Regions from separate parts of the Streptomyces marianii genome, predicted to be linked through region 2. Evidence: predicted binding sites of a transcription regulator. Region 2 holds the regulator's gene; each other region holds the start of a gene.
What was found. Region 2 encodes HrcA, which represses chaperone genes, less so after heat shock. Its sites were predicted from a motif close to TTNGCACTCNGNNNNNCNGAGTGCNAA; they were not measured.
Positions count from the first base shown of each region.

Region 1 (7,520 bases), 2.4 Mb from region 2:
CGTGATCGGGGTCGACGCCTTCCGCCGCGAGGTCGCGATGTGGCGGGACGCCTTCGACTTCACCTTCACCGTCGAGGACCAGGTCGCCGAGGCCGACCGGGTCTGCACCCGCTGGACGTGGGAGGGCACGCACACGGGCGAGTTCCTCGGCCTCGCGCCCACCGGCAGGCAGGCGTCGATGACCGGCACGACCGTCCACCGGCTCCACGAGGGCCTGATCTGCGAGGGCTGGTGGCAGTACGACCGGCTCGGGCTGATGGGGCAACTCGGGGCGCTGGAGATGTGACCACCTGGCCGTGACCCCGGCCGACGCTTCGGCCCGGCCGAAGCTGCCCGGCCCGGGCACGGGGAAGGTCCCCGCTCCCGGGAGGGAGCGGGGACCTTCGTACGTCCTGGACGGACGGGGGACCGCCGCGGGTCAGTGGGCGTGGCCGTGGCCGTGGCCCGCGTCCGCCGGCTCCTCTTCCTTCTTCTCCACCACGAGAGTCTCGGTGGTGAGAAGCAGGGAGGCGATCGAGGCGGCGTTCTCGAGGGCCGAGCGGGTGACCTTGACCGGGTCGATGACGCCGGCCTTCACGAGGTCGCCGTATTCGCCGGTGGCGGCGTTGAAGCCGTTGCCCTTGTCCAGCTCCGCCACCTTCGCGGTGATGACGTAGCCCTCGAGGCCGGCGTTCTCGGCGATCCAGCGCAGCGGCTCGACGGCGGCACGGCGCACGACGGCGACACCGGTGGCCTCGTCGCCGTTCTTGCCGAGGTTGCCGTCCAGCACCTTGACGGCGTGGACCAGAGCGGAGCCACCACCGGAGACGATGCCCTCCTCGACCGCGGCGCGGGTCGCGGAGATGGCGTCCTCCAGACGGTGCTTCTTCTCCTTCAGCTCCACCTCGGTGGCGGCGCCGACCTTGATCACGCACACGCCGCCGGCGAGCTTCGCGAGGCGCTCCTGGAGCTTCTCGCGGTCCCAGTCGGAGTCCGTGGCCTCGATCTCGGCCTTGATCTGCGCGACGCGGCCGGCCACGTCCTCGCTCTTGCCGCCGCCGTCGACGATCGTGGTGTCGTCCTTGGTGACGGTGATGCGACGGGCGGTGCCCAGCACGTCCAGACCGGCCTGGTCGAGCTTGAGGCCGACCTCCTCGGAGATGACGGTGGCACCGGTGAGGGTGGCCATGTCCTGCAGCATCGCCTTGCGGCGGTCGCCGAAGCCGGGGGCCTTGACCGCGACCGCGTTGAAGGTGCCGCGGATCTTGTTGACGACGAGGGTGGACAGGGCCTCGCCCTCGACGTCCTCGGCGATGATCAGCAGCGGCTTGGAGGCGCCGGCCTGGATGACCTTCTCCAGCAGCGGGAGCAGGTCCTGGATGGAGGAGATCTTGCCCTGGTTGATCAGGATGTACGGGTCGTCGAGGACGGCCTCCATACGCTCCTGGTCGGTCACCATGTACGGCGACAGGTAGCCCTTGTCGAAGGCCATGCCCTCGGTGAAGTCCAGCTCCAGACCGAAGGTGTTGGACTCCTCGACGGTGATGACGCCGTCCTTGCCGACCTTGTCCATCGCCTCGGCGATGAGCTCGCCGACCTGCTGGTCCTGGGCGGACAGCGCGGCGACGGCGGCGATGTCGGACTTCTCCTCGATCGGGCGCGCGGTGGCGATCAGCTCGTCGGAGACGGCCTTGACCGCGGCGTCGATGCCCTTCTTCAGGGCGGCCGGTGAGGCGCCGGCGGCGACGTTGCGCAGACCCTCGCGAACCAGGGCCTGGGCGAGCACGGTGGCGGTGGTGGTGCCGTCACCCGCGATGTCGTTGGTCTTGGTCGCCACCTCCTTCACCAGCTGGGCGCCGAGGTTCTCGTACGGGTCCTCGATCTCGACCTCACGGGCGATCGTGACACCGTCGTTGGTGATGGTGGGGGCACCGAACTTCTTGTCGATCACGACGTTGCGGCCCTTGGGGCCGATCGTCACCTTGACCGTGTCGGCGAGCTTGTTGACGCCGCGCTCAAGGGCGCGACGGGCGTCCTCGTCGAACTTCAGGATCTTCGCCATGGAGCTTCTCAAGTCCTCTCAAAGCGAACCGCGCCCCTGCCGCCCGGCTTCATCATCAGCGGGGGCCAGGGGCGCGGCTCTGGGTAAATCTGCGGTGAACTACTTCTCGACGATCGCGAGCACGTCGCGGGCCGAGAGGACGAGGTACTCCTCGCCGCTGTACTTCACCTCGGTGCCGCCGTACTTGCTGTAAAGCACGACATCGCCGGTCTTGACGTCGAGCGGAAGACGCTCGCCGTTCTCGAAGCGGCCCGGGCCGACGGCCAGGACGACGCCCTCCTGGGGCTTCTCCTTGGCGGTGTCCGGAATGACCAGGCCAGAGGCGGTGGTCTGCTCGGCGTCGAGCGGCTGGACCACAATGCGGTCCTCGAGCGGCTTGATGGCAACCTTGGAGCTGGTGGTCGTCACGATCCGACCTCCCCCTTCGGAGATCTCACGGGGTTCAACTGTCTGAGGTGGCGACCAGGTGGATCCGTCGTCGCGGGTGCCGGACCTGCCCGTCGCTGTGTTGGCACTCTCCGGTGGGGAGTGCCAGAGCCGAGACTATGACCGGGATTAGCACTCGGTCAAGCGGAGTGCCAATCCACTGCGTGTTCGGCCGGTTTCCGACGGCCGTCCGACGTGCGTCCCCTCGCGCGGGCCGTCCGGCGTCCCGACACCTCCTCAGCCCCTCAGACGTAGTCCTCCAGCCTCGCCACGGCATAGCCCTTCGCGGTCACGACCTTCATCACATGGCGGATCATGTCCGGCATGCCACCCTTCCACTCCGCCTTGCCGCGGAAGTGCGTGAGGATGATGTCGCCGGGGTGCAGGTCCCGGTCGAACTCGCGCCATTCCATGTGGTCGGGGAACGCCTCCGCCGCCCACAGCGGCACGGCCTTCACACCACAGGACTTGGCGGCGCGCAGGGTGTCCCGGTTGTAGCTGCCGTACGGCGGACGGAAGAGGCGCGGTCGCTTGCCGAACCGCTTCTCGATCCTGGCCTGCTGCCCGCAGATCTCTGTTTTCTGCTTCGCGTACGGCATCCCCGGCAGGTAGGGATGCGTGAGCGTGTGGTTGTGCAGGGAGACGCCGCGGTCCTGCATCTTCTCGAAGTAGCCGTAGTCGTCCCTGACGACGTAGTCACTGAGGAAGGCGCTGTACGGGATCCGCAGCTCACTCATCATCCGCAGCAGCTCCGGGTCCTTCTCCGCGCCGTCGTCGATCGTCAGGAAGACGACCTTCTGCTTGGTGGGCACGGTGGTGAAGACCGGCGGCAGGCCCTTGTGGCGGTCGACCTCGAAGCCCTTGCGCGTGGCGATCTTCGGCTTCTCGTCGGGCGGTGGGGGCGCGGGCAGTGGGGCCTGCCGGAGGCCCCAGCGCCGGGCGGCGGCAGCCCGGGCGGCCTGGATCTTCTTCGTGCGCTTGGCGTACGCGAGCGCCTCGGCCGGTCCGGCGGGCGCCTTCCCTCCCGCCCGCTCCCGGCCCTCGTCCTTCTTCCCCCGCTCCCCGCCCTCCTCGCCGAAGTCCTTCCGGGCGTCTCGCCGGCCCTCCTTCCCGCCCTCCCCGCGGCCCTCCGCCTTCCGGGACCCGGCGCCCTCGCGCGCGTCCTCGCCCTTCCGGTCCCCCCGCCCCGGCGACCCCGGCTCCTGACCGTGCGCGGGAGCGGCGACTGAAGCAGTGGCGCCCGCTTTCCCGGTGGCCCCGGCTCCGCCCCGTCCGGGCTCGGCGGCACAGCCCGAGCCGACGGCCATGACGAGCAGCACGCACATCCACATACGTCTGCGCCGAATTGCTGGCTTCTTTTCGTTTTGTCGTACTTGCTGCATGGCGTCGCATCCTGTCAGCGCCGCGCGCCCGCGAAGGCCCGACAGCGCCGCCCGGCCGCAGACCGTCCCCCGGCTGGCCGACAATGGCCGGGTGAACGACGCCGGCTCACCCTCCCCGCTCGCCCCCCTGCTCACCCACGAAGGGCAGGCCCTGCTCACCGCCCTGCGCGACTACGACCCGGGACAGGAGCTGGGCGTCGCCACCCGGCTGCGCCGCGACCACCCGGCCGAGCTGGTCTCGGCCGCGCTGACGCAGGCACGGCTGAGGCAGCGCGCGGTGGCCAAGTTCGGCGTGGAGGACGCCTACCGGATGTACTTCACGCCCAACGGTGTGGAGCAGTCGACGCGGGCGTCCGTCGCCGCCCACCGAGCCGCCCGGTTCGCGGAACTCGGGGTGCGGAGCGTCGCGGATCTGTGCTGCGGGATCGGCGGCGACGCGATCGCGCTCGCCCGCGCCGGGATCTCCGTACTCGCCGTGGACCGCGATCCGTTCACCGCCGACGTCGCCCGGGCCAATGCCGAGGCTCTGGGCCTGGCCCCGCTCATCGAGGTCCGCCGGGCCGATGTCACCGAGGTCGACACCTCCTCCCACGACGCCGTCTTCGTCGACCCCGCCCGCCGCGCCGGGCGGCCGGGAGGAGGGCGCGGACCGAAGGGCGGCAGCGGCCGGATCTTCGACCCGGAGGCGTACTCGCCACCGCTGTCCTGGGCCGTCGGGACGGCCCGCACGGCCCGTTTCGCGGCCCTCAAGATCGCCCCGGGCATCCCGCACGAGGCGATCCCCGAGGACGCCGAGGCCGAGTGGATCTCCGACCACGGGGACGTGAAGGAGGCCGTGCTCTGGTTCGGCACCGCGCCGGGCACCCGGCGCGCCACGCTGCTGCCGTCGGGTGCCCCACTCGTCGGACGCGGGCTGCCCGACCCCCGGGTACGGAGGACCGGCCGCTACCTCTACGAGCCCGACGGCGCCGTCATCCGCGCCCATCTGGTCGCGGAGGTCGCCGAGGAACTCGACGGCGGCCTGCTCGACGGGACGATCGCGTACATCACCGCCGACGAGCTGCGCCCGACGCCGTACGCGACCGCGTACGAGATCACCGACGAACTCCCCTTCAACCTGAAGAAGCTCAAGGCCCTGCTGCGTGAACGGGAAGTCGGCACGCTCACCGTCAAGAAGCGCGGGTCGGCGGTCGAACCCGAGGAGCTGCGCCGCAAGGTGAAGCCGAGCGGGCCGAACGCGGCCACGGTCTTCCTGACCCGCGTGGCCGGTGCGCCCACCGTGCTGATCGGGGCTCCGGCGGGTGCCTGACGCGGCGTCGGGTGCGGCGGGGGGCGCCCGCCGTCAGCCGTGCGCCGCCCCGGGCGCCGCGGCGGAGGGGACTGCCGAGGTCAGCCGCGCCGCCCAGCGGTAGTGCGAACCGCCTTGGCGGCACCGGCCACCTCCGCCACCCAGCGGTCGGAGCCGGCCAGACCCGCCCCCACCAGGCCCCAGCCGAGCAGTCGTCCCGTCAGCCCCTGGAGCACCGCGGCACGATCGGCGAGCATCGCCTCGCGATCGGGCCAGGTGCGGATCTCCGCGGGGGCGGCGGTGGCGGAAGGGGCGTGCGTCGGGACATGTGTACGAGGCTATCGCCCGCCCCGGCGGGCGCCTTCCGGCCCGACCCGGCGCACGCAGAGGGGAGTTGACGCCAGGCGGGCGCGGCCGTACCCCGCCCCGGGCGGCCGGCCCGACGAGGGATCAGCCGCCGGTGAAGTCCGCTCCGGAGAAGTCGAGCGACTGGAAGCGCCACCGGTGCACCGGCCGGCCGACCAGCTCGGCGTCCGGGTCCGGCAGTTCGGGCAGCTCGTCGTCCGGACCGTCCGTCTCCCACCAGGTCAGCACCAGCACCCGCTCGCCCGGCGCCCGGAAGGTCTCCCGGCGCAGCGGGGCCGTGCCGAGGGTCTGGGCGCGGGCCCACTCCAGCAGTTCCCCGCCCCGCCCGGAGGCCGCCCTGGCCTCCCACATCAGGGTGACGACGGTCATGAGTACAGGTTGTCCTTGCTGATCTCGTGCACATGGTCGTGGTCGTGCACACGGCCGTGGTGGTGCTCACCCGGCACGTGCGGATCGGTCACCGGCAGCGACGAGTCGGCGGACAGCTCCCAGTCCGAGGCGGGCCGGTTCCTGGCGACCATCTCCGCCCCGAGCGCGGCGACCATGGCCCCGTTGTCCGTGCACAGCTTCGGCCGGGGCACCCGCAACCGGATCCCGGCGCGCTCGCAGCGTTCCTCGGCCATCGCGCGCAGCCGGGAGTTCGCGGCGACCCCGCCGCCGATCATCAGGTGGTCGACCCCCTCGTCCTTGCAGGCGCGCACGGCCTTCCGGGTCAGCACGTCGACCACAGCCTCCTGGAAGGAGGCGGCGACGTCCCGCACGGGAACGTCCTCGCCCGCATTGCGCTTGGCCTCGATCCAGCGGGCCACGGCCGTCTTCAGCCCGGAGAAGGAGAAGTCGTACGCGGGGTCGCGGGGACCGGTCAGCCCGCGCGGGAAGGCGATCGCCTCCGGGTCGCCCTCCTTCGCGAGCCGGTCGATGACCGGGCCGCCGGGGAAGCCGAGGTCCAGCACCCTGGCGATCTTGTCGAACGCCTCGCCCGCGGCGTCGTCGATCGTCGCCCCCATGGGCCGCACGTCGGCGGTGATGTCGGGCGCGAGCAGCAGCGAGGAGTGCCCGCCGGAGACCAGCAGGGCCATCGTCGGCTCGGGCAGCGGGCCGTGCTCCAGCTGGTCGACGCAGATGTGCGAGGCGAGGTGGTTCACGCCGTAGAGCGGCTTGCCCAGGGCGTACGCGTACGCCTTGGCGGCGGAGACGCCCACGAGCAGCGCGCCGGCGAGTCCCGGGCCGGCGGTGACCGCGATGCCGTCGAGGTCACCGGCGGTGACCCCGGCCTCCTTCAGGGCTCGCTCGATCGTCGGGACCATCGCCTCCAGATGGGCGCGGGAGGCGACCTCGGGCACGACCCCGCCGAAGCGCGCGTGCTCGTCGACGCTGGAGGCGATGGCGTCGGCGAGGAGCGTCGTCCCGCGGACGATGCCGACGCCGGTCTCGTCGCAGGACGTCTCGATACCGAGTACGAGGGGTTCGTCAGCCATGGTTTCCGGTTCCTTGTGCGTCGTGTACGTGCAGCCGCATCACGAGGGCGTCGATGTTGCCGGGCTGGTAGTAGCCGCGGCGGAAGCCGATCGGCTCGAAGCCGAAGCGCTCGTACAGCTTCTGGGCCCGGGTGTTGTCCACCCGTACTTCGAGCAGGACCTCGTCGCACTCGAAGGCGGTCGCGTGCTGCAGCAGGTCGGTGAGGAGCCGGGCGCCGAGGCCCGTGCCCCACTGGTCGCGGGCGACGGCGATGGTCTGGACGTCACCGAGTCCGCCGGCAGCCGCGAGGCCCGCGTAGCCGACGATCCGCCCCTCCGCCGGGTCCTGGGCGACCACGTAGTGGCGCGTCGCCTGCGGGCCGCGCGCGTGCGCCAGCTCGGACCAGAACATCCCCGGGGACCAGGCGTCCTCCGGGAACAGCTCGTACTCGAGGTCCAGCACCGGCGCGATGTCCCACCAGCGCATCCCGCGCAGGACAGGGACGCTCACTGCGGCGTGACCACCTTGTAGTTCTTGGGCACCTGGGCGTCCGGCCGGC
Region 1 is NZ_VAWE01000001.1:3,335,562-3,343,081, forward strand. It holds gene FEF34_RS14830 (ester cyclase) at 1-286, shown strand, start outside; gene groL (chaperonin GroEL) at 419-2,041, opposite strand; gene groES (co-chaperone GroES) at 2,141-2,449, opposite strand; gene FEF34_RS14845 (polysaccharide deacetylase family protein) at 2,713-3,792, opposite strand; gene FEF34_RS14850 (THUMP-like domain-containing protein) at 3,848-5,158, shown strand; gene FEF34_RS41245 (hypothetical protein) at 5,239-5,394, opposite strand; gene FEF34_RS14855 (hypothetical protein) at 5,588-5,872, opposite strand; gene tsaD (tRNA (adenosine(37)-N6)-threonylcarbamoyltransferase complex transferase subunit TsaD) at 5,869-6,981, opposite strand; gene rimI (ribosomal protein S18-alanine N-acetyltransferase) at 6,974-7,471, opposite strand; gene tsaB (tRNA (adenosine(37)-N6)-threonylcarbamoyltransferase complex dimerization subunit type 1 TsaB) at 7,468-7,520, opposite strand, start outside.
Region 1: the regulator HrcA is predicted to act here: its motif matches at 2,597-2,623, upstream of groES (co-chaperone GroES).

Region 2 (7,520 bases):
GCCCGCTCGCCGGGTAGTGCGCCGTGACCGGGTGCGGCACCTGGTCCAGGTTGATGCGCTGGATCACCCCCGCGAGGCCGAGGGAGTGGTCGCCGTGGAAGTGGGTGACGCAGATCCGGTTGATGTCGTGAGCCGCGACCCCGGCCCTCAGCATCTGCCGCTGGGTGCCCTCGCCCGGGTCGAAGAGGATGCCCTCGCCGTCCCAGCGCAGCAGATAGCCGTTGTGGTTGCGGTGCCGGGTGGGGACCTGGCTGGCCGTGCCGAGCACGACCAGTTCGCGTACGGACAAGGTGCGCTCCGTGCCTGTCGGTGGCGCTCTACCCGGGCGGCCATTCGAGCCCGCGGCCGCCGAGGACGTGGGCGTGGGTGTGGAAAACGGTCTGGCCGGCACCGGTGCCGGTGTTGAAGACGATGCGGAAGCCGGAGGTGTCGACCTTGTCCATCGCGGCGACCTCGGCGGCCTCGCGCAGTATGTCGGCGGCGATGCCCGGCTCGGCCTCGGCCAGCGTGGCGGCATCCGGGTAGTGGACCTTGGGGATCACCAGCACGTGCGTCGGCGCCTGCGGATTGATGTCCCGGAAGGCGACCGTCGTCTCCGTCTCGCGGACGACGGTGGCCGGCACCTCCCCCGCCACGATCTTGCAGAACAGGCAGTCGGCTTGCGGTTCTCCCGCCATGGTCCGGGCCCCTTCACGACTCCGACGATCAGTTGGAACTGCATCGTATCGGTGCCGGGGTGCCCCTCCGGCGGGGTGCTGCCCTGCGGACCGGCCGCCACCGTCGCCCGGCGCGCCGGGCACGGCCCGAGCGGCAGGGGTGCGGGCCTGACGGGCGAAGCAACACCGGCGCGATGTGCGGCCGAACCCCGCACGTTCGAGGAGGTAGGGGCCCTATGGGAAGGGGGTGCGGGTCTCGGTGACGGTGACGGTCACGGTGACCGTGGGGCGCGGTGCACCGCCGTCGCCCCTGGCGGGAGGCGGCGCCGGTGTCCTGGCGGGGGTGGGCACGGGGGCGTTGCAGTCGCCGAGGACGTAGGCGCGGAAGACCCGGCGGCCGTCGGACTTCGCCGTGAGGTCGCCGTGCACGCACCGGCCGCCGATCTCCTGGGTGACCGTGCCGCCGATGGTGATCTTCCCGCCGTCGTCGGTCTCGCCCTCGCAGTCGACACCGGCCGCCGCACGGGCCGAAGGGGAGGCGCTCGCAGCGCTGTCGAGCCGCGCCGCGCAGCTGAGCCAGCGGACGCGTACGCCCTCGTTCTCCAGGGCCCGGGTTCCCGCGATGTCGGTGGTGTACGACACCGCCATGGCGCTCAGGCCGCCGGACGTCCCGGGTTCGCACGCGACGAGGCCGGACGCGGTCCCGATCGCGCAGACCACGGTGGCGAGCACGCGCAGGGGGACGGGGACACGGAAAGGGGCCGTCATGGGCGGCAGCGTGCCAGGGGCGGGAGGGGCGCGGTAGTCCCTTTGCGGCCAACGGCCCCGTACCGTAGACCGTATGGGTGACACCCGCAGGGTCCACGGGGCCGGTCGTCGACGGTACCGTCCGGTTCTGGTCGCTGCGGCATTCGCACCGGGTCGGCACGTGCCGCGACGCTGTCCCTCAGCCGCGAGGGTACCGGCACCCGGCTGCGGATCGTCTTCCGGGCGGACGAGGCTGCCCCCGCGAACCGCCCGTGGCGGTAACCCGGTCCGGGCCGGTGGTGACGGGAACCCGGCTCCGGGCCCGTGGGTCCGGAGCCCGGTCGTGGGCGTTGCGACTCAGGACCAGCGGCCCGTGCGGCCGAGCAGCAGGGCGGACGCCGCCGTGCCCGCGGTGGAGGTCCGCAGGACACTCGGGCCCAGCCGCAAGGGCCTGGCGCCCGCCTCGACCGCGAACCGCCCGTGGCGGTAACCCGGTCGGGGCCGGTGGTGACGGGAACCCGGCTCCGGGCCCGTGGGTCCGGAGCCCGGTCGTGGGCGTTGCGACTCAGGACCAGCGGCCCGTGCGGCCGAGCAGCAGGGCGGACGCCGCCGTGCCCGCGGTGGAGGTCCGCAGGACACTCGGGCCCAGCCGCAAGGGCCTGGCGCCCGCCTCGACCGCGAACCGCCCGTGGCGGTAACCCGGTCGGGGCCGGTGGTGACGGGAACCCGGCTCCGGGCCCGTGGGTCCGGAGCCCGGTCGTGGGCGTTGCGACTCAGGACCAGCGGCCCGTGCGGCCGAGCAGCAGGGCGGACGCCGCCGTGCCCGCGGTGGAGGTCCGCAGGACACTCGGGCCCAGCCGCAAGGGCCTGGCGCCCGCCTCGGTGAACGTGGCCAACTCCTCCGGGGAGACTCCCCCTTCGGGCCCCACCACCAGCACGATGTCCCCGGCGGAAGGGAGTTGCGCGGTGGCGAGCGGTTCCGCGCCCTCCTCGTGCAGCACGACCGCGAGGTCGGCTTCGCCGAGCAGCCGTGCGACCTGCTGGGTCGTGGCGGCCCCGGCGACCTCGGGGAAGCGGAGCCGGCGCGACTGCTTGCCCGCCTCACGGGCCGTGGAGCGCCACTTGGCGAGCGACTTGGCGCCGCGCTCGCCCTTCCACTGGGTGATGCAGCGGGCTGCCGCCCACGGCACGATCGCGTCGACACCGGTCTCGGTCATCGTCTCGACGGCGAGTTCACCGCGGTCGCCCTTGGGCAGGGCCTGCACGACCGTGATCCGGGGCGCGGGCTCCGGCTCCTCGCGCACCGCGGTGACGGTGACGTCGAGGCGGTCCTTGCCCTCGACCGCGGCGACGGTGCCGTAGCCGCCGGTGCCCCGGCCGTCGGTCAGGACCACCTCCTCGCCCACGCGCAGCCGGCGCACGGAGACGGCGTGCCGGCCTTCGGGCCCGTCCAGGGTGACGGTGCCGGTGCGGACGTCCTCGACCAGGAAGACGGGGGCGGTCATGCGGGGTTCCGGAGCGCGAGGGCGGAGCCCGCCGCGGCCGTCTCGGCGGCGAGGATCCCGACGAGCCGGCCGGCGGGGAGGTCGCGGGCCAGGCGGTGGCCCTGGCCGGCCCACAGGGCCATGGCCTGCGGATCACCGGCCTTGGCGGCGGCCTTGCGGAGGCCGGAGGTGAGGTGGTGCACCTCGGGGTACGCGGCGGGCGCGTACGGCCCGTGCTCGCTCATGAACCGGTTCACGAGGCCGCGGGCGGGGCGTCCCGAGAACGCCCTCGTCAGCTCGGTCCTGTTGAACAGCGGGCTGGTCATGGCCTGCTTGTGCAACGCGTTCGCGCCGGACTCGGGGCAGACGAGGAAGGCGGTGCCGAGCTGTGCGGCGTCGGCCCCGGCGGCCAGGACCGCGGCGATCTGGCTGCCGCGCATGATGCCCCCGGCAGCGATGACCGGCAGCGGTACGGCTTCGCGGATCTGCCCGATGAGCGCGAGGAGTCCGATGCCGCCGCAGTCGTTGGCGGGGTCGTCGCGGTGCGTGCCCTGGTGGCCGCCGGCCTCGATGCCCTGGACGCAGATGGCGTCGGCACCCGCGTTCTGGGCCGCCAGCGCCTCCTCGGGCGTGGTGACGGTGACGACCGTGAGCGTGCCGGCCCGCTTCAGCCGGGCGACGGCGGCGGGGGTGGGACAGCCGAAGGTGAACGACACCAGCGGTACGGGGTCGTCCCGCAGGATGGCCAGCTTGGCCTCGTAGCCGTCGTCCCGGCCCGAGTCGGGGTCCCCGAGCGGTGTCTCGTACCAGTCGGCCTCTCCGGCGAGCTGTTGCCGGTAGACGTCGACGGCCGCCGCGTCGGCGTGGGCGGGCTGCGGCATGAAGAGGTTCACACCGAACGGCCGCGCGGTGAGACCGCGAAGCTGTTTGATCTCCTGGTACATCCCGTCCGCGGTCTTGTACCCGGCGGCGAGGAACCCGAGCCCTCCGGCCTCGGACACGGCGGCGGCGAGTTCCGGACAGGAGGCGCCACCCGCCATGGGGGCCTGCACGATCGGGTAGCGGCAGAGATCGGTCAGCGCGGAGGACATGCCCCGCATGGTGCCACGTCCGGCCGCCACGTCCGAATCCCGGCCTCCGCCCCTTCCGCGGGTTCTCCCACGAGCACCCGCGGCGGACCGCGGGACCTTCCGCACCCGGGGCGGGGCCCGGCCCGACGGGCCGGGTGCGGACGGTCCCGACACCAGCCGGAACCCCGGGCGGGACGCTGCCCCGCCGGGGGCCGGTGCGCGGGACGCGCCCGACTCACCTGCCGTTGAACGCGTCCTTGAGGCGGGAGAACAGCCCCTGCTGCCCCGGCTGGAACTGGCCCGTCGGCCGCTCCTCGCCGCGCAGCTTCGCCAGCTCCCGCAGCAGGTGCTCCTGCTCCGGGTCGAGCTTCGAGGGGGTCTGCACCTCGACGTGGACGATCAGGTCGCCGCGTCCGCCGCCGCGCAGATGGGTGACACCGCGGCCGTGCAGCGGGATCGACTGGCCGGACTGGGTGCCCGGGCGGATGTCGACCTCCTCCATGCCGTCGAGCGTCTCCAGCGGCACCTTCGTGCCGAGCGCGCCCGCGGTCATGGGAATGGTCACCGTGCAGTGCAGATCGTCACCGCGGCGCTGGAAGACCGGGTGCGGCAGTTCGTGGATCTCGACGTACAGATCGCCGGCGGGGCCGCCGCCGGGGCCGACCTCGCCCTCTCCGGCGAGCTGGATGCGGGTTCCGTTGTCGACGCCGGCCGGGATCTTCACCGTCAGGGTGCGGCGCGACCGGACCCGGCCGTCACCGGCGCACTCCGGACACGGGGTCGGCACGACGGTCCCGAAGCCCTGGCACTGGGGGCACGGCCGCGAGGTCATGACCTGGCCCAGGAAGGACCGGGTGACCTGCGACACCTCACCACGGCCACGGCACATGTCGCACGTCTGCGCCGACGTACCGGGTGCGGCGCCCTCGCCCGAGCAGGTCGTGCAGACGACGGCGGTGTCGACCTGGATGTCCTTCGTGGTGCCGAACGCCGCCTCGTTGAGTTCGACCTCCAGCCGGATCATGGCGTCCTGGCCGCGCCGTGTCCGCGACCGCGGTCCGCGCTGGGAGGCGGTCCCGAAGAACGCGTCCATGATGTCGGAGAAGTTGCCGAAGCCACCGGCGCCGAAGCCACCGGCGCCGAAGCCGCCCGCGCCGCCGCCGGCGGCGCCGGACAGCGGGTCGCCGCCGAGGTCGTAGACCTGCTTCTTCTGCGGGTCCGACAGCACCTCGTAGGCGGCGTTGATCTCCTTGAAGCGCTCCTGCGTCTTCGGGTCCGGGTTCACGTCCGGGTGGAGTTCCCGCGCGAGCCGCCGGAATGCCTTCTTGATCTCGTCCTGCGATGCGTCGCGGCGTACGCCCAGTACGGCGTAGTAGTCCGTGGCCACTTACGACTCCGCCAGGATCTGTCCGACGTAACGTGCCACTGCGCGTACCGCTCCCATCGTTCCGGGGTAGTCCATGCGGGTCGGTCCGACCACGCCGAGTTTGGCGACTGCCTCGTCGCCCGAACCGTAGCCGACCGCGACGACGGATGTGGAAGTGAGTCCCTCATGGAGGTTCTCGTGCCCGATCCGTACGGTCATGCCCGAGTCCTTGGCCTCACCGAGCAGCTTCAGCAGCACGACCTGCTCCTCCAGCGCCTCCAGCACGGGCCGGATGGTGAGGGGGAAGTCGTGCGCGAAGCGCGTCAGATTGGCGGTGCCGCCGATCATCAGCCGTTCCTCTGTGTCCTCGACCAGTGTCTCGAGGAGGGTCGAGAGCACGGTGGAGACCGTGGCGCGGTCCTCCAGGTCGAAGGACTCCGGAAGGTCCTGCACCAGTTGCGGCACATCGGTGAACCGCCGTCCGACGACGCGGCTGTTGAGCCGGGCCCGCAGGTCGGCCAGCGACGTGTCGGAGAACGGCGCGGGGCAGTCGACGTGCCGCTGCTCGACCCGCCCCGTGTCCGTGATCAGCACCAGCATCAGCCGGGCCGGGGCGAGCGCCAGCAGCTCCACGTGCCGCACCGTGGAGCGGGTGAGCGACGGGTACTGGACGACGGCGACCTGCCGGGTCAGCTGCGCCAGCAGCCGCACCGTGCGGGCGACGACGTCGTCGAGGTCGACCGCGCCCTCGAGGAAGTTCTGGATCGCCCGGCGCTCCGGGGACGACAGCGGCTTGACGCCCGCGAGCCTGTCCACGAACAGGCGGTAGCCCTTGTCCGTGGGGATGCGGCCGGCGCTGGTGTGGGGCTGGGCGATGAAGCCCTCCTCCTCCAGCACCGCCATGTCGTTGCGCACGGTCGCCGGCGAGACCCCGAGCCTGTGCCGCTCGGTGAGGGCCTTGGAGCCCACGGGCTCCTCGGTGCCCACGTAGTCCTGGACGATGGCGCGCAGCACCTCGAGTCTGCGTTCGCTGAGCATGGCGCACACCTCCAGCTGTGGTTCCTCGGCGGTCCTTCGGCCCTGGCCTGGCACTCGGCGTCGCTGAGTGCCAGTTTTCCCGGGCCCAGTGTACGGCCGGGAGGTACGTCCCTAGCAAGGGCGGCCGGACACCCTACCCCGTCGCGACGAGCCATGACGCCGCTGGTCGCTCCGGGATAGCGTCGCCGTATGGACGTCCGTTGGGAAGACTTCGGCTGGGAACGGCTCGCCGGCGGCGTCGGGCGGCGGCGCCTGCCCGGCTGGGACGCGACGGTGGGCCTGGTGGCCGGCGGGAGTGCGGCGCTCCTGTACGACACGGGCTCGACGCTCCGCGAGGGGGCGGAGATCCGGACCCAGGCCGAGTCCCTCCTCGGCGGCCGGCGTGTGACGCATATCGCGCTCAGCCACCCTCACTTCGACCACGTGCTCGGCACGGCCGCGTTCCCCGGGGCCGAGGTGTACGGCGCGGTCGGCGTCGACAGCCTCCTGGCCCGGGACCGGGCCGTGCTGCGCGACGACGCGATCCGCCACGGGATGCCGCCGGACGACGCGGCACGGGCCACCGACGCCCTGGTCGTCCCTCGGCACGTCGTCTCCGGCGAGTGGACGCTCGACCTCGGCGGCCGCCAGGTGATGCTGGCGAACGTCGGACCGGGCCACAGCCGTCACGACCTGGTGCTGCTGGTGCCCGGCGACCGCGAGGTCGTCTTCTGCGGCGACCTGGTGGAGGAGTCGGGCGACCCGCAGGCCGGACCGGACGCCATTCCGTCCCGCTGGCCGGCGGCGCTGGACCGGCTGCTGGCGCTGGGCGGGGAGGACGCGGTGTACGTCCCGGGGCACGGGGCGGCGGTGGACGCCGCGTTCGTACGCGCCCAACGCGATGAGCTGGCCCGGCGGTTCGGGGTGTCGTAGCGGTTCGGGGTGTCGTAGCGTCTGGCGGATGCGCAGCTACAGTCCCGATCTGACGCCCCCGTGGAAGCGGTCCGCTCCCGTGCCGGAGGTCCCCGCCGATCCCGACCTGGTGGTCGAGGAGGTCTCCACGGGTTTCTGCGGTGCGGTGATCCGGTGCGAGGCGGGGACGGTGACGCTGGAGGACCGCTTCGGCAAGCACCGGGTGTTCCCGATGGAGCCGCGGGGCTTCCTGCTGGAGGGCAGGGTG
Region 2 is NZ_VAWE01000001.1:5,724,686-5,732,205, reverse strand. It holds gene FEF34_RS25965 (ribonuclease Z) at 1-289, opposite strand, end outside; gene FEF34_RS25960 (histidine triad nucleotide-binding protein) at 318-677, opposite strand; gene FEF34_RS25955 (hypothetical protein) at 891-1,424, opposite strand; partial or broken gene FEF34_RS43175 (16S rRNA (uracil(1498)-N(3))-methyltransferase) at 1,761-1,868, opposite strand; partial or broken gene FEF34_RS42100 (16S rRNA (uracil(1498)-N(3))-methyltransferase) at 1,969-2,076, opposite strand; gene FEF34_RS25940 (16S rRNA (uracil(1498)-N(3))-methyltransferase) at 2,177-2,908, opposite strand; gene FEF34_RS25935 (nitronate monooxygenase) at 2,905-3,978, opposite strand; gene dnaJ (molecular chaperone DnaJ) at 4,193-5,344, opposite strand; gene hrcA (heat-inducible transcriptional repressor HrcA) at 5,345-6,361, opposite strand; gene FEF34_RS25920 (MBL fold metallo-hydrolase) at 6,551-7,273, shown strand; gene FEF34_RS25915 (DUF3097 domain-containing protein) at 7,302-7,520, shown strand, end outside.

Region 3 (7,520 bases), 1.1 Mb from region 2:
CGGTCTGGTAGGGGAAGTCCGTGCCCAGCATCAGCCGGTCCGCGCCGTACGAGTCGGCCGCCGCGCGCAGGGCGGCCGCGTGGCCGTGGGCGACGGTGTCGTAGGACATCCGGCGGGCGGCGGACGTCGGCAGCTCGATGACGTCGGGCGCCTCCCATGGGACGTGGTCGTCGGCGCGCGGCAGCAGCAGCGGCAGGGCTCCGCCGAGGTGCGCGTGGACGATCCGCAGCCCCGGGAAGCGGATCGGGACGCCTTCGAGGATCAGATGCATCGCGCAGATCGCGTCCTCCGTCGGCGCGCCCACCATCCACCGCATCCGGTTCCGTGCGATGAGCGGTGAGCCCGCGTCGCGACCGGCCGGGTGCAGGCTCAACACCGAGCCCCGGTGGTCCAACTCCTCGAAGAGCGGCCGGAAGACGGGGTCGCCGAGGCTCCGGCCGAGTACCGACGTCGTCAGCCCGGCGCCCGCCATCCCCAACTGGTCGAGTGCGCGCGCCAGTTCCTCCAGCGAGGCGTCCAGGTGCGGGAGCGGCAGCGCGGCGAAGGCGGAGAAGCGGTCCGGGCGGGCGCGCACGACTTCCGCGTAGTGGTCGTTGGCCAGGCGGGCCGCCGTGACGGCCTCGGTCTCGTCCGGGAAGTACGGCGTCTGCGGGGAGACCGAGAGGATCTGGTGATCGATGCCCGCGGCGTCGTTCATCGCGAATCGCGCGTCGAGTTCCGCCGGGCTGTCCCCCGCCCCCAGGCCCCTCTGCGTACCGGTGTCGTCCCGGCCGTAGGACTCGAGGAGGCGGAGGTAGTCCTCGCTCCACAGATGGGCGTGCACATCCGTCCGCACCTCTTCAGCTTCCCGCCGCCACCGGCCCGCCGCCACCGGGCGGGCGTCCCGGACCCGGCGAACCGCCCGTCCGGACGGGAGGCGGACGCGGTCGGGGGCGGCCCTGTGGTGTGCTCCCGGAGGGCCCACCCCGCCACTGAGCGTGCGATTCCATTTCCCGCTCCGCAATCGCCATCACCGGTCAGAATCGGACTTTCCGGGTATGCCGTAAGGCGTTGCGGTGAGATGTCCGGATACCGCTGCCGCGGTCACGGCTATGGGCAGAATCCGTCCGGGAGGCAAGTATGGAAGGCATCACCACGGCGGTCGCATCGGAGTCCGATCTAGACACCGGTGCCGCCGGAGGCTGTCATTGCCGGACGATCTCGCGCCCGGGGGCTCGGGCGGGTTCCGCCGAGGAGCGGTTCCGGGGGCTGCTGGAGGCGGCACCGGACGCCATGGTCATCGTCGACGACGGCGGAACCATCCGCCTCGTCAACGCCCAGACCGAAGCCCTCTTCGGCTACCGACGCGACGAACTCCTCGGCCGCCCCGTCGAAATCCTCGTCCCCAACCGCTTCCGCAACCACCACGCCGCACACCGCAACGGATACACCCACAACCGCCAGGTCCGCCCCATGGGCGCCGGACTCGAACTCCACGGCCTCCGCAAGGACGGCACCGAATTCCCCGTCGAAATCAGCCTCAGCCCCCTCGAAACCACCGACGGACTCCTCGTCTCCGCCGCCGTACGCGACGTCAGCGAACGAAAAGCCGCCGAAGAGCGGTTCCGGGGGCTGCTGGAGGCGGCACCGGACGCCATGGTCATCGTCGACGACGGCGGAACCATCCGCCTCGTCAACGCCCAGACCGAAGCCCTCTTCGGCTACCGACGCGACGAACTCCTCGGCCGCCCCGTCGAAATCCTCGTCCCCAACCGCTTCCGCAACCACCACGCCGCACACCGCAACGGATACACCCACAACCGCCAGGTCCGCCCCATGGGCGCCGGACTCGAACTCCACGGCCTCCGCAAGGACGGCACCGAATTCCCCGTCGAAATCAGCCTCAGCCCCCTCGAAACCACCGACGGACTCCTCGTCTCCGCCGCCGTACGCGACGTCAGCGAACGAAAAGCCGCCGAAGAACGGTTCCAGGCCCTGTACGAGCAGCAGCGGCACGTCGCGCTGACCCTGCAGCGCAGTCTGATGGGCACGCCACCGGCTGTGCGCGGCCTGGACACCGCGAGCCGCTATCTGCCCGCCACCCAGGGCGCGGGCGTCGGCGGCGACTGGTTCGACCTCGTGCCACTCGGTGCCGGACGGGTCGGCATCCTCATCGGTGACGTCATGGGGCGCGGCCTGGAGGCGGCCGCCATCATGGGGCAACTGCGGTCCGCGGCCCACGCCCTCGCCAAGACGGGCATGCAGCCGCGGCAGTTGATGCACTCGCTCGACGCGATCGTCGCCGAGCTCGACGGGCCCGACCAGCTGGTGACCTGCTGCTACCTGATCGTGGCGCCGGACGCGGGTGAGGTGACCGTCTGCTCGGCCGGGCATCTGCCGGCTCTCGTCGCGGAGCCGGGCGGGGGCGTACGGTCCCTGGACGCGCCGGTCAGCGTGCCCCTGGGCGTGGGGGACCATCTGCACCAGCAGTCGACGGTGGCGGTCGCTCCCGGGTCGAGTCTGATCCTCTTCACCGACGGTCTGATAGAGACACCGGCGGGAGACATCGAGGAGCAGCTCGACGCGCTCATCGACGCGCTCGAGCTGGCGTTCGCCTCGGCGCCCGACCTGGAGACGGTGGTGGACCGGGTGCTGGCGTCGGTGCTGCCCGCCACCGAGCACCACCACGACGACGTGACGCTGCTCCTGGCCCAGTTGCCGGCGGCTCCGCTCGCCACGGCGGCGACGGAACTCCCGGCGGCCCCGTCGTCGGTGTCGCAGGCCCGGGCGTTCCTCGCCAAGTCCCTGGTCGACTGGGGCTGCGCCCAGGTCTCCGACGACGCACAGCTGCTGGTGTCCGAGGTGGTCACCAACGCGATCCAGCACGGAGAGGGGCCGGTGCGCCTGCTGATGCGGCGCAACAGCACCGAGCTCACCGTGGAGGTGAGCGACCACAGCCACCATCCGCCCCAGCCCCGGCTGGCTGCCGCCGACGACGAGTCGGGGCGGGGCCTGATCCTCGTCGAGACGCTGGCGGGCAGCTGGGGCGTCCGCTCGACGGACGACGGCAAGACGACGTGGTTCACACTCCACCTGGAGCCGCTGTAGCGGGTCCCCACCCCGCACGCGATCGTACGCACGCGCCGGCCGCCCCGCCGGACACTGCTGCCCAGTTCCGGGGCAACTCCGACACGCGGACCATGACCTGCGACAACGCGGTGACCGTTGCGGCCTTCCCGGCATGACTCTGCTGCTCAGCCGAATTGGGCAGCAGAGTCGCGCCGGGGCGCAAAGGCCGAGGGCGGCACCCCCGGAAGGGGTGCCGCCCTCGGTTCAGGACGTGGATCGACCTTCGGGTCGATCAGAAGTCCATGTCACCGCCCGGCATGCCGCCCGGAGCGGCCGCGGCGGCCTTCTCCGGCTTGTCGGCGATGACGGCCTCGGTGGTGAGGAACAGCGCGGCGATCGACGCGGCGTTCTGCAGCGCGGAACGCGTCACCTTGGCCGGGTCGATGATGCCCTCGGCGATGAGGTCGACGTACTCGCCGGTCGCGGCGTTCAGGCCGTGGCCCGGGGTCAGGTTGCGCACCTTCTCCACCACGACGCCGCCTTCGAGGCCGGCGTTGACGGCGATCTGCTTCAGCGGGGCCTCCAGGGCCAGCTTCACAGCGGCGGCACCGGTGGCCTCGTCACCGTCGAGCTCGAGCTTCTCGAAGACCTGGGAGGCCTGGAGCAGGGCCACGCCACCACCGGCGACGATGCCCTCCTCGACGGCCGCCTTGGCGTTGCGGACGGCGTCCTCGATGCGGTGCTTGCGCTCCTTGAGCTCGACCTCGGTCGCGGCGCCGGCCTTGATGACGGCCACGCCGCCGGCCAGCTTCGCGAGGCGCTCCTGCAGCTTCTCGCGGTCGTAGTCCGAGTCGGAGTTCTCGATCTCGGCGCGGATCTGGTTGACCCGGCCCTGGACCTGGTCGCTCTCCCCGGCACCGTCGACGATCGTGGTCTCGTCCTTGGTGATGACGACCTTGCGGGCGCGGCCCAGCAGGTCCAGGCCCGCGTTCTCGAGCTTGAGGCCGACCTCCTCGGAGATGACCGTGCCGCCGGTGAGGATGGCGATGTCGCCGAGCATGGCCTTGCGGCGGTCGCCGAAGCCCGGGGCCTTGACGGCGACGGACTTGAAGGTGCCGCGGATCTTGTTGACGACCAGGGTCGACAGGGCCTCGCCCTCGACGTCCTCGGCGATGATCAGCAGCGGCTTGCCCGACTGCATGACCTTCTCCAGCAGCGGGAGGAGGTCCTTCACCGAGGAGACCTTGCCGTTGTAGATGAGGATGTACGGGTCCTCGAGGCCGGCCTCCATGCGCTCCATGTCGGTCGCGAAGTAGGCCGAGATGTAGCCCTTGTCGAAGCGCATGCCCTCGGTGAGCTCCAGCTCCAGACCGAAGGTCTGGGACTCCTCGACGGTGATGACGCCTTCCTTGCCGACCTTGTCCATCGCCTCGGCGATGAGCTCGCCGATCTGGGTGTCGGCGGCGGAGATGGAGGCGGTGGAGGCGATCTGCTCCTTGGTCTCGACCTCCTTGGCCTGGTCGAGCAGGGCACCGGAGACGGCCTCGACGGCCTTCTCGATACCGCGCTTCAGGGCCATCGGGTTGGCGCCGGCGGCCACGTTGCGCAGGCCCTCGCGGACCAGCGCCTGGGCGAGGACGGTCGCGGTGGTCGTACCGTCACCGGCGACGTCGTCCGTCTTCTTGGCGACTTCCTTGACCAGCTCGGCGCCGATCTTCTCGTACGGGTCCTCGAGCTCGATCTCCTTGGCGATGGAGACACCGTCGTTGGTGATCGTGGGGGCGCCCCACTTCTTCTCGAGGACGACGTTCCGGCCCTTGGGGCCAAGGGTGACCTTGACGGCGTCGGCGAGCTGGTTCATCCCGCGCTCGAGACCGCGCCGTGCCTCCTCGTCGAACGCGATGATCTTGGCCATGTGAAGTGGTCCTCCCGGACTGGGGTGGATTGCTCCGGACCGCGCTGGTGCCCGCGACGGACGGCCTGCACGCCTTGTGGTTCCTTGCCCCACCCGGCCTGCGGGCCTCACCGACCCGGTCCTTCGTTGTCACTCTCACTCGGAGAGTGCTAACGCCAATGATTAGCACTCGGACCCGGCGAGTGCAAGGCGCGACCGCGACTCGGGCGTCCATCAGGACACGGCGGCCGGGCCCGGACCCGGACCCGGCGCAGGCGCGGACCGCACACCTCGCAGGTCGCGACCCCGCGCACGCCGGCGAGCGATCCGGCGCGGCCCGCCACCGCTGACCCGCGCACGCCGGCCGGCGGTCCGGCCGCGACGGAGGGCCTGCCCCGGACACGACCTCGACGGAAGGCGGCCCCGGACACGGCGGAGGGTCCGCGCCCCTGGCACGGACCCTCCGTCACGTTGCTGCAGTCAGTCGGCGCTCAGCCGGCTACGCGGACCATGTCCGCCTGCGGCCCCTTCTGGCCCTGCGAGATCTCGAACTCGACTCGCTGACCCTCCTCCAGGGTGCGGTATCCGTCCATCTGGATCGCGCTGTAGTGGACGAAAACATCCGCACCACCGTCGACCGCGATGAAGCCATACCCCTTCTCCGCGTTGAACCACTTGACGGTGCCCTGAGCCATGCCTAACTCCCCTATTACTGGCCCTTGCACAGGACCGCACTTCGCGGACCCGGGTCAGACCTCACCCAGCGGTGTCCCCCGGTGCCCGGAGGGGCATACGGATGACCCATGGATGTGCGCCGGAACGCGTCGACCGCGGCTGAATGTATCTGTCCAACTGCCGTCTGCAACAGGTCAATCGGACGAGAATTCCGGGCAGGACCGAAAGGATGAATTAGCAGAAATGTGAGCATTCCCGGGCAAGTCGGGCCAGACAAAGCGCACTTATTGCGCATCACGCTCGAACACTTTGGCTGCTTCTTGTCGTGCGCGACCGCATTCTCATATGCGCCTGGCACACGCAGCGGAGGGGGCTTCCCCAACTCTATCGCGCTCAACCATGCAGAAACGCCCCCTCCGCCGAGCTTGCGGAGGGGGCACTTCTGCTGACTCTGCGTGGCGATCAGCCGCCCGCTACCGCGGGGATGATCGACACCCCGGCACCGTCCGGCGTCGCCGTCTCCAGGCCCTGCTCGAAACGCACGTCGTCGTCGTTGACGTACACGTTCACGAAGCGGCGCAGCTTTCCCTGGTCGTCCAGGACCCGGGCCGCGATACCCGTGTGGTTCTTCTCCAGGTCGGCGATGACCTCGGCGAGGGTGGCGCCCTCGGCCGGGACCTCGGCCTGACCGCCCGTGTAGGTGCGGAGGATGGTGGGGATGCGGACGTTGACGCTCATACGAGGCCAGCCTCTCGGAAGGAGTCCAGGTTGGGACGGATGACTGCGGACATACCCGTGGTCGGGGCCACCGCGTCGAGGGTCTTGAGGCCGTCACCCGTGTTGACGACCACCGTGGTGAGGGCCGGGTCGATCACTCCGGCCTCGATCAGCTTCTTCGCCACACCGAGGGTCGTACCGCCCGCGGTCTCGGTGAAGATGCCCTCGGTACGGGCCAGCAGCTTGATCGCCTCCACGATCTCCTCGTCGGTGACGTCCTCCACGGCACCGCCGGTGCGTCGGCAGATGTCGAGCACGTACGGACCGTCCGCCGGGTTGCCGATCGCCAGGGACTTGGCGATGGTGTCCGGCTTCTGCGGCCTGACCACGTCGTGGCCGGCCTTGAACGCCACGGACACCGGGGAGCAGCCCTCGGCCTGGGCGCCGAAGATCTTGTAGGGCCGGTCCTCGACCAGGCCCAGCTTGATCAGCTCCTGGAGCCCCTTGTCGATCTTGGTGAGCTGGGAGCCGGAGGCGATCGGGATCACGATCTGGTCCGGCAGCCGCCAGCCGAGCTGCTCGCAGATCTCGTACGCCAGCGTCTTGGAGCCCTCGGCGTAGTACGGGCGGAGGTTGACGTTGACGAAGCCCCATCCCTCGCCCGCCGGGTCGCCGATGAGCTCGGAGCAGAAGCGGTTGACGTCGTCGTAGTTGCCCTCGATGCCGACCAGCTCTCCGCCGTAGACGGCGGCCATGACGACCTTGCCCTGCTCCAGGTCGTGCGGGATGAACACGCAGGAGCGGAAGCCGGCGCGCGCGGCCGCGGCGCCGACGGCACCGGCCAGGTTGCCGGTGGAGGAGCAGGAGAGGGTCGTGAAGCCGAAGGCCCGGGCGGCCTCGATCGCCTGGGCGACGACCCGGTCCTTGAAGGAGTGGGTCGGGTTGCCGGAGTCGTCCTTGACCCAGAGTCCGCCGGTGACGCCGAGCTCGCGGGCGAGGTTGTCGGCCTGGACGAGCTTGGTGAAGCCCGGGTTCAGGTTCGGCTTGCTCGCCACGTCGGCGGGCACGGGCAGCAGCGGCGCGTAACGCCAGATGTTCTCCGGACCGCTCTCGATCCGCTTGCGCAGTTCCTCGGCGTCGCCGCTCGGCAGGTCGTACGCGACTTCGAGCGGCCCGAAACAGGCTT
Region 3 is NZ_VAWE01000001.1:4,665,944-4,673,463, reverse strand. It holds gene FEF34_RS21100 (amidohydrolase family protein) at 1-835, opposite strand, end outside; gene FEF34_RS21095 (PAS domain S-box protein) at 1,273-3,087, shown strand; gene groL (chaperonin GroEL) at 3,341-4,963, opposite strand; gene FEF34_RS21085 (cold-shock protein) at 5,434-5,637, opposite strand; gene FEF34_RS21080 (MoaD/ThiS family protein) at 6,080-6,355, opposite strand; gene thrC (threonine synthase) at 6,352-7,520, opposite strand, start outside.
Region 3: the regulator HrcA is predicted to act here: its motif matches at 5,090-5,116, upstream of groL (chaperonin GroEL).